2 regions of the Corynebacterium sanguinis genome follow, and region 1 is predicted to be linked to the other one. Evidence: riboswitches for the same ligand, from Rfam matches in the RefSeq annotation. Region 1 holds a riboswitch; the other holds the start of a gene.
The links. A riboswitch is a leader RNA that binds a small molecule or an ion and turns the genes downstream of it on or off. The one in region 1 is predicted to bind cyclic di-AMP.

Region 1 (4,208 bases):
GCCGCCCTCGGCGCCATCATGCAGCGCGGCCGCTTCTGCGTCACCGGCATGCTGCGCGATGTCTTTCTGCAGAAAAAGGGCCGCGGACTCGTCGCCCTTTTCATCGTCATCGCCGTCCACGCCGTCGGCCTCGCCGCCTTGACGACGCTCGGCGTCATCGCACCGGACTACCGCACCTTCCAGCCCGTGGCCGTCATTACCGGCGGTTTCCTCTTCGGCATCTCCATCGTGCTCGCGGGCGGATGCGCCTCCGGCACGTGGTACCGCTCCGCCGAGGGCCTCGTCGGCTCCTGGTTCGCGCTGGTTTTCTACGCGCTGTCCGCCGCCGCGATGAAAAACGGCATGCTCTCCGGGTTCGAGGCCTGGATGAAGCAGTGGGACACCGGCTGGACAACGCTGCCGCAGACCTTCGGTGTTTCCCCCTGGTTTTTCGCCATCCCGCTCGCGCTAGCGACGGCCTGGGCCGCGCATTACTACCTGGCCAAGGACGCCGCGCGACCGAAGGTCACCTTGCAGCAACCCTGGTACAAGAAAGCGCTGCACCCCTACACCGCGGGCACGCTCATCGGCATCCTTGGTGTGATCGCGTGGCCGCTCTCCGCCGCCACCGGGCGCAACGACGGCCTCGGGATTACCACGCCGAGCGCGCACGCAGTCTCCTTCATCACCACGGGCGAGGAGAAGTTCTTGAACTGGGGCACCCTGCTGGTGATCGGCCTGTTCATCGGCGCGTTTATCGCCGCGAAGGCGTCCGGGGAATTTCGCGTGCGCGTGCCTGACGCCACCACGACCGTGCGCGCCATCGTCGGCGGGATCGGCATGGGCGTCGGTGCGGCGCTCGCCGGCGGCTGCACCGTGGGCAACGGCATGGTGCAGACCTCCCTGTTCAGCTACCAGGGGTGGGTCGCCCTCGGGTTCATCGCCCTGGGCGTCTTCGTCGGGTCCAAGATCTGGCTCAAGCCCTCGGTTGCTGCGCCGCAGGGCACCTACAGCACCGAGGACTCCATCCGGTCCGCGGAGGACGCGGTGATTGAATCCACCCCGCAGGGCGGCGGGTTCCAGGTGGCAACGGGACTGATCACCGTGCCCACAACGCAAAAACGCGCCACGAAGGCGCGTCCTATTGGGCCGGGGCGCTACAAGCTAGACACCCTCGGGGCGGTGTGCCCCTTTCCGCTGATCGAGGCCAAGGACGCCATCGCCGAGCTTGACGACGGCGAGAAGCTGGTCATCGACTTCGACTGCACGCAGGCAACCGAGTCCATCCCGCAGTGGGCCGCCGACAACGGCCACGGGATTGAGGACTTCGCTCAAAACCGTGACGCGGGATGGGAAATCACGGTGGTGAAGAACGCCGCTCGCTAGACTAGCTTGGCGATGACAGCGTTGACGTCGCCGGCGAGGACGGCGTCGATAAGCGCCTTGTTGGCGAGGTAGAAGTTGTTGTAGTTGTCGCGGTTCGCTGCGTACGCGGTGTGCAGCTCGGCCGGGACGGCGATGTTGTTCTCGTTCAGGCGGGCAACGATCGCGTGGTACAGAGCGTCAACCTGCGGCGCTGCGGCCGGAGCGGCTGCCGGGGCCGGAGCAGGTGCCGGAGCAGGTGCCGGAGCAGGCGCGGCCTGGGCGTCGCGGTTGGTCGGAGCGGAGTTCAGGCCAAGGCGAGCGGAGCAGGAAGGCCATGCGCCCCAGCCCTGGCCGGCGAGGGTGCGCTCGGCGACGATGATCTGCTGCTCGCGGGTTGCCTGGTGAGCATACGGTGCGAACTGGCCGCCACCGTAGGCGCGCCAGGTGGACGCGGAGAACTGCAGACCGCCGTAGTAGCCATTGCCGGTGTTGATGGACCAGTTGCCGCCGGCCTCGCACTGAGCCAAGCGGTCCCAATCGGAGTCCGGAGCAGCGTTGGCTGCCGGTGCGATGATACCGGTCAGTGCTGCCGCGGCAGCGGTGCCAGCGAGCGCCTTCTTAGCGAAGGATGCGTTCTGCTTAGAGTGACGTGCCATGAAGATTGTGTTTCCTCTCTTGTTAACCGCCTGCGAAGTTAGCTGTCGGGTTCTGGCGCAAGGTGCCAGGCCGCGGGTGCGGCTTCACCCCTAGGAGTGACCTCCGGCGCGTGGGTGACGCGCGTGTGGGTCCTCCGCTTCTGTCCACAATGTCAATGTTGGGGAAGAATTGATTCAGGCCGGACAGAATTCGGCGTGGCCAAAGGTATATGGTTATGCGCCCGGGTTCGGGCTTGCGGGCGACTATATCGGTTTATAACGATTGAGTCACGCGGACAGCACGGAACGGATTCACACGAGTTACATCCACTTTAGTAGATTGCGTGAGAACGCAGTTCAGGACGGTTTTCCTGGCCTATAGTGACGTGCATCACGTTAGTAGAATATTCGGAACCGGCGGCGGTTATCGCGAGTAGTACAATGGCGGTTCTCGAAAGGAAGGAAAAGGCATGCCCGTTGGAAAAGTGAAGTGGTACGACGCTGACAAGGGTTTCGGCTTCGCCTCAAACCCGGGCGATGAGGACGTGTTCGTGGGCAAGAACGTCCTACCCGAAGGCGTCGACGAGCTCGTCGCTGGCCAGCGCATCGAATTCGACTTCGCCGCTGGGCGCCGCGGCCCCCAGGCGCTGCGCGTCAAGGTCTTGGACACGCCGAAGCGGCGCCAGACGCACCGCTACAAGCCCGAGGAGCTCAACAAGCTGCTCGCCGACATGATGACGGTCCTTGAAACGCAGATCCAGCCGGCCCTCGAGGCGGGTCGCTACCCGGACCGAGCGCACGGCAAGCAGGTTGCCGAGATCCTGCGCGCTGTGGCCAAAGAGCTCGACGCTTAAGAGAACGCCACCGACCACGTCGCAATCACGGGGACTTCCTCGCCTGCGTCGTTGGTATCCACGGCCAGCGCTGAGACCTCCGCCACGACGAGCCGGGCGGAATCCTTCACCGCGGGCACCGAGGCCTGATTGGCCTGGCCGGATTGGAAGATTTGCTCCTCGTTGGCCGCTGGGTCGTCGTAAATGCTCAGCAGGCGCCAACTCGACGCCGCGAGATCCTCGGGAACGCTCACGCTCACCTCGGAGGCGGGATCGAGGTCAAACGACGGCGGCTCGCCCCCGACGCACTCCGCGTCCAGCTCGCACACCGTATAGGGAGCGACCTCGAGCTCGGTTCCGCCGTTGGACACCACCACGCGAATCTCGCCCACGGGGGCGGCGGGCTTGCTGCGCTGGTAGTCAACAATGAGGTAGAACCCGCCGACGAGCACCACCGCGGCGACGATGAGGAGAGCCAGAAGCTGCCACGCCTTGAGTTTCATGGATCTCTACCCTACGGCAGCGGGTTGAAAGCTCACCCTGTAGAGGTCCGGCCAGCGCTTGCCGGAGAGGTAGAACTCCTCGGTGCCCGGGATGTGCGCAATCCCGTTGAGCACGTTGTTCGGGTCGGGCGCGGCGTTGTTCGGCAGCGAGGAGGCGTCGATCACGGCGGTGACGTCGCCCGTGGTGGCGTCGATACGCACGATGTCGGTGGTGAGGAAGACGTTGGCGAAGATCTGGTCGCCCACGCACTCGAGTTCGTTGAGCCGCGGCACTTCCGTGCCGTTGAGGGTGACGTCGAAACGCTCGCGCTCGGCGAGGGTCTCTGGGTCCATGCGCCGCAGCTGCGAGGTGCCGTCGGAGAGGATCACCTCGCCGTCGCGGGCGCACACGCCCCAGCCCTCGCCCTCGTAGGTGGTGCGCCCCAGCTCGTCGAGCGTCTGCGCATCGCGCTTGATGGCGACACCGTCCTGCCAGGTCAGCTGCCACAGGTGGTCGTCGACGCGCGTTAACCCCTCGCCAAAAAATCCCGGGTCGATATCGCGGCTGGCCATGACTTGCCCGTCCGGGGTCGCGCGGTAGATCCGCGAGCTGCCCACCTGGCCGGTGCCGACGTACAGCGTGCCGTCGTCGGCGACCTCGAGGCCCTGGGTGAAGCTGGAGGGGTCGAAGTCATAGCGCTCTTCGACCACCGCCTTAAGCTTCTCGACGCCCTGTTCACGCGGCTGCTTTAATTCCTGCGAAGAACACGAAACCAGCGCAGGTGTCAACAACAATGCGGCAAGCGGCGCGGCGGCTTTGAGGCTTAAGCGGGGCATGCCCTTATACTAGGCCTCGTGTCTCAGTCCAGGAATCGCGCTCACCGGCGCGCTAACAGCCCTCTGCTCGGCGAGGC
Region 2 (4,208 bases), 1.0 Mb from region 1:
ATGCACTGGGCGATCTTCGGCGGCGACTTCCCGTCGGACCTCATGCTGAACCGCTTCTACATCCTCCACGTTCTGATCCTGCCGGGCCTGATCCTCGCGCTCGTCGCGGCTCACCTGCTGCTCGTGTGGTTCCAGAAGCACACTCAGTTCCCTGGCCCGGGCCGCACGGAGAACAACGTCGTGGGCATCCGCATCATGCCGGTGTTCGCCGTCAAGGCCATCGGGTTCATGTTCGTTGTTTTCGCCGTGCTCTCCGGCATGGCGGGTCTGACCACCATCAACGCGATCTGGAACCTGGGCCCCTACAACCCCTCGCAGGTTTCCGCTGGCTCCCAGCCTGACGTCTACATGCTGTGGACGGACGGCGCGGCGCGTGTCATGCCGGCGTGGGAGCTCTACTTGGGCAACTACACCATCCCGGGTGCGTTCTGGGTGGCGCTGATGTGTGGCATCCTGGTGGCACTCCTCTTCGCCTACCCGTTCATCGAGCAGGCTGTGACCGGCGACCGCGCCCACCACAACCTCCTGCAGCGCCCGCGCGACGTTCCGGTGCGTACCGGGATCGGCGTCATGGCTGTAACCTTCTTCCTGCTGCTGACCATCTCCGGTGGTAACGACCACGTTGCGCACTTCTTCGAGATCTCGCTGAACGCGATGACGTGGTTCGGTCGTATCGGCCTGATCGTGTTGCCGCCGCTGGTGTACTTCATCACCTACCGCATCTGTGTCGGTCTGCAGCGCTCCGACCGTGAGGTGCTGGAGCACGGTATCGAGACAGGCATCATCAAGAGGCTGCCGAACGGTGCCTTCGTCGAGATCCACCAGCCGCTCGGCCCGGTCGACGAGCATGGTCACCCGGTGCCGCTCGAGTACGCAGGCGCCCGCGTGCCGAAGCAGATGAACCAGCTCGGCTACGCAGACTCCGAGACGATCGGTACGTTCTCCCCCGCAGAGCTCGATGTCACCGAGCGTGTCCGCGATGCGGCGGAGAGCAACCATCACGACGAGATCGAGACGCTGCGCGCTCTGGAGGAAACGAAGCATCTGTCCGACCGCGACGCGACTCCGCGAGACGACAAGTAGTCGCTTCACCGAGCTCGATAAAAGTACGAAGAATGGACCTTCCGAAGGGGAGGTCCATTATTTGTTACAACCCGATAACAAAGGGGACGTGACGAACGCCACATAAAGGAACTATAGAGAATCCGGGCACGGCGCCGAGCCGGGTTTCCGAGGTGGTTGAGACGGGAGAAGAGCCTGCTAGGGGCAGTAATTTCTACTTTAGTAGAAACGGGCGCGGCTCTGAATTGACCGCACCGGGCCGAGCGATGTCGCGGATCTCGGAAAATAACGGCGTGATAACGGATGTCGCATTGGACAATCCCCGTTGCGGTTTCGTAACCTACTCGAGACTTTGCGGCAACGAACGTTGGATGCAAGTTACGACAACAACAAACATATAACGCCGAATCCTCGGCAACGGCAGCGCACAAGGCGCCTGCGGTTGTAGGGGAGCCGGGGACCCACCACAGGGCCCGCGGGCCTCACCTGGGGTTAATGCGCGCAAGGATCTTCACCCAACTTGTTAGGTAGGAGACGGAGCGGCGCAGGACTTTTCTCAAGTCCAACCCGTCAGCTAACCCGGTAGGCAAGAGAAGATATGGAGTAATTCACGTGGCACAGCACCTTCGCCAGAACTCGTCCGCAGCGCGCAACATTGCTGCCGTTTCCGCCCTCGTTACGGGCGCAACCCTTCTGGCACCCGCCACCGCAGACGCGGCCGAGGTTCGCGTCCCCAACAGCCCCGTCAGCGTCCAGGTCCCGGGTATTGAGAACGTGCCCGGCATCGCGGCCATCCCCGGTATCGAGATGTGGATCCCCTCCCTCGGTGGCCAGGCATCGGGCGGCGACGTTGCCGCTGCGATCGCCGCAGTGAAGGCTGTCCCTGGCGTCACCAACATCCCGGGCTTCTCCGCCTTCCTCGCGGACGCTGAGACCCGCTACGTCTCCGCCCCGGTCGAGACCTCCACGCAGACCGTTGCGGCCGCGGCTGCCGAGGCTCCGGCTGTCATCGCTCCGGCGCCGTCCGCCGGCCAGCAGATCGTCGATATCGCCCGCTCCAAGATCGGCTCCCCGTACGTCTACGGCGCAGCGGGCCCCAACGCTTTCGACTGCTCCGGTTTCACCTCCTGGGTCCACGCCCAGGCTGGCAAGTCCATCCCGCGCACGTCCCAGGCCCAGGCTTCCGGTGGCACCCCCGTCAGCCTGGACAACATCCAGCCGGGCGACGTCGTGGTCTACTATGGTGGCGCCTCCCACGTTGCTATCTACGCGGGCAACGGCACCATCATCGACGCCCTGAACTCCGGTGCTCCGGTTGCAGAGCGCCCGCTAAACATGATGCCGATCCACTCCGTGGTTCGCTTCTAACCCGCTCGCTTCCACCGGCCTCGCGTGATCGCTGCGCGAGGCCGGTTTCGCGTCTTAAAACAATTGCTCCGTAATAGATTGATTCTCGGGAGCGGGGCGCTATAGTGTGTAACAGTTCTATAAAGCTCGGGCCGCGTTGCTGCGTCTCCAGCGCCGCATTCACGCTGGATGTGGCCCATATCCTGCTTAGGGTTTAACAAGGAAGGTTTCGAGGAAGTCACCGTGGGAAAGCACTCTCTTCCTCCGCGCGCTCGCCGAAGCGCCGGAACAATTGCATACACATCTATCTCGCTTGCCACAGCGGGCGCTGCCGTGGCGGGACTCGTTTCTCCCGCGCACGCTGAGGACCTGGACACCCTCATCGCGGAACTGGGCACCGTCTCTGACGAAGCGACCGCAAAGATGGAGGAGATCAAGGCCCTCGAGGTTCAGCTCGACCAGGCGCGCGCGGAGCTCGATGAGAGCGCTCGCGTCGCCGCTGACGCCCAAGCTAGGGCGATGGAGGTGCGCGGTGCCCGCGCGCTGCAGCAGGGCGACGTCAACGCCGTTGCCACCTCGACCTACCGAACGCTGCAGGTCGACAGCGTGGTGAACACCCTGGGTTCCGCGACTCCGCAGGAAGTCATTGACAGGACCACCTACCTCGGATCCATTTCACGCAAGCGCCAGGAGCAGCTTGAAGGCCTGCGCGCCGCGAGCGAAGAAGCCATTCAGGCTGCGCGTGAGGCGGACGTCGCTAAGGCGACGGCGCAGTACAACCGCGTCAAACTTGACGCGCAGAAGGCTCAGCTGGAGAAGGAGCGAGCCGACATCGAGGCCCGCATTAAAGAGGTTGAGGCCCGCGTGGATGCGCTGACGCCCGAGGCGCGCCAGGCATGGATGAACCAGTCCAACCCGGTGCCGGTGGACCTGCTCAACCCGGGCGCGTTCGGCAACGCGATCACGGCCGCGGCGCTCGCGCAGCTGGGCAAGCCCTACGGCTGGGGCGCGTCCGGCCCCGATGCCTTCGACTGCTCCGGGCTGATGGTGTGGGCGTACTCCCAGAACGGCAAGTCGATCCCGCGCACCTCCCAGGCGCAGCTGGCCGGCGGCACCCCGGTGTCCATGTCGGACCTGCAGCCGGGCGACATTATTGGCTACTACCCGGGTGTCACGCACGTGGGCATGTACATCGGCAACGGCCAGGTCGTCCACGCCTCTGACTACGGCATCCCCGTCCAGGTCGTGCCGCTGAACTCGATGCCGGTCCAGGGAGCGGTCCGCTACTAGAATGCCGGTGCTGCTGGTCGCCAATGACTTCCCACCCACTGTCGGTGGGATTCAGTCGTATTTGCGGGACTTTGCTGACGAATTTGTACGCCGCGCCGGCCCCAACGAGCTCATTGTGTTCGCCTCCACTCAGGACGCCGACGCGGCGCGCTGCTGGGATGCGGAGGTGGACTACACCGTGGTGCGCTGGCCGCGCCGCGTCATGCTGCCCACCCCGGCGACGGCCCGCGAGATGCGCCGCCTCATCCGCGCCCACGGTGTGGCGACGGTGTGGTTCGGTGCCGCCGCGCCGCTGGCGCTCATGGGGGCGGCGGCAAAGTCCGCCGGGGCGAAGCGCGTAGTCGCCTCGACCCACGGCCACGAGGTCGGGTGGTCGATGCTGCCGGGCGCGCGGCAAGTGCTCACGGCAATTGGGCGGCGAGCCGACGTGGTCACGTACATCTCCGAGTACGCGCTCGGGCGCTTCCGCAGCGCGGTTGGGTCCTCGCCGAGGTTCGTGGCGTTGCCGT

Region 2: another riboswitch for cyclic di-AMP. It lies ahead of E3227_RS07460 (C40 family peptidase); the one in region 1 lies ahead of E3227_RS00945 (resuscitation-promoting factor Rpf1 domain-containing protein).

The regions. Positions count from the first base shown of each region.
Region 1 covers NZ_CP038157.1:175,193-179,400, reverse strand. The annotation lists gene E3227_RS00950 (YeeE/YedE thiosulfate transporter family protein) at 1-1,365, shown strand, start outside; gene E3227_RS00945 (resuscitation-promoting factor Rpf1 domain-containing protein) at 1,362-2,000, opposite strand; cyclic di-AMP (ydaO/yuaA leader) riboswitch at 2,012-2,174, opposite strand; gene E3227_RS00940 (cold-shock protein) at 2,450-2,833, shown strand; gene E3227_RS00935 (DUF2771 domain-containing protein) at 2,830-3,315, opposite strand; gene E3227_RS00930 (glutaminyl-peptide cyclotransferase) at 3,322-4,131, opposite strand; gene E3227_RS00925 (DUF3027 domain-containing protein) at 4,150-4,208, shown strand, end outside.
Region 2 covers NZ_CP038157.1:1,533,707-1,537,914, forward strand. The annotation lists gene qcrB (cytochrome bc1 complex cytochrome b subunit) at 1-1,083, shown strand, start outside; cyclic di-AMP (ydaO/yuaA leader) riboswitch at 1,454-1,662, shown strand; gene E3227_RS07460 (C40 family peptidase) at 1,675-2,430, shown strand; gene E3227_RS07465 (C40 family peptidase) at 2,653-3,699, shown strand; gene E3227_RS07470 (glycosyltransferase family 4 protein) at 3,701-4,208, shown strand, end outside.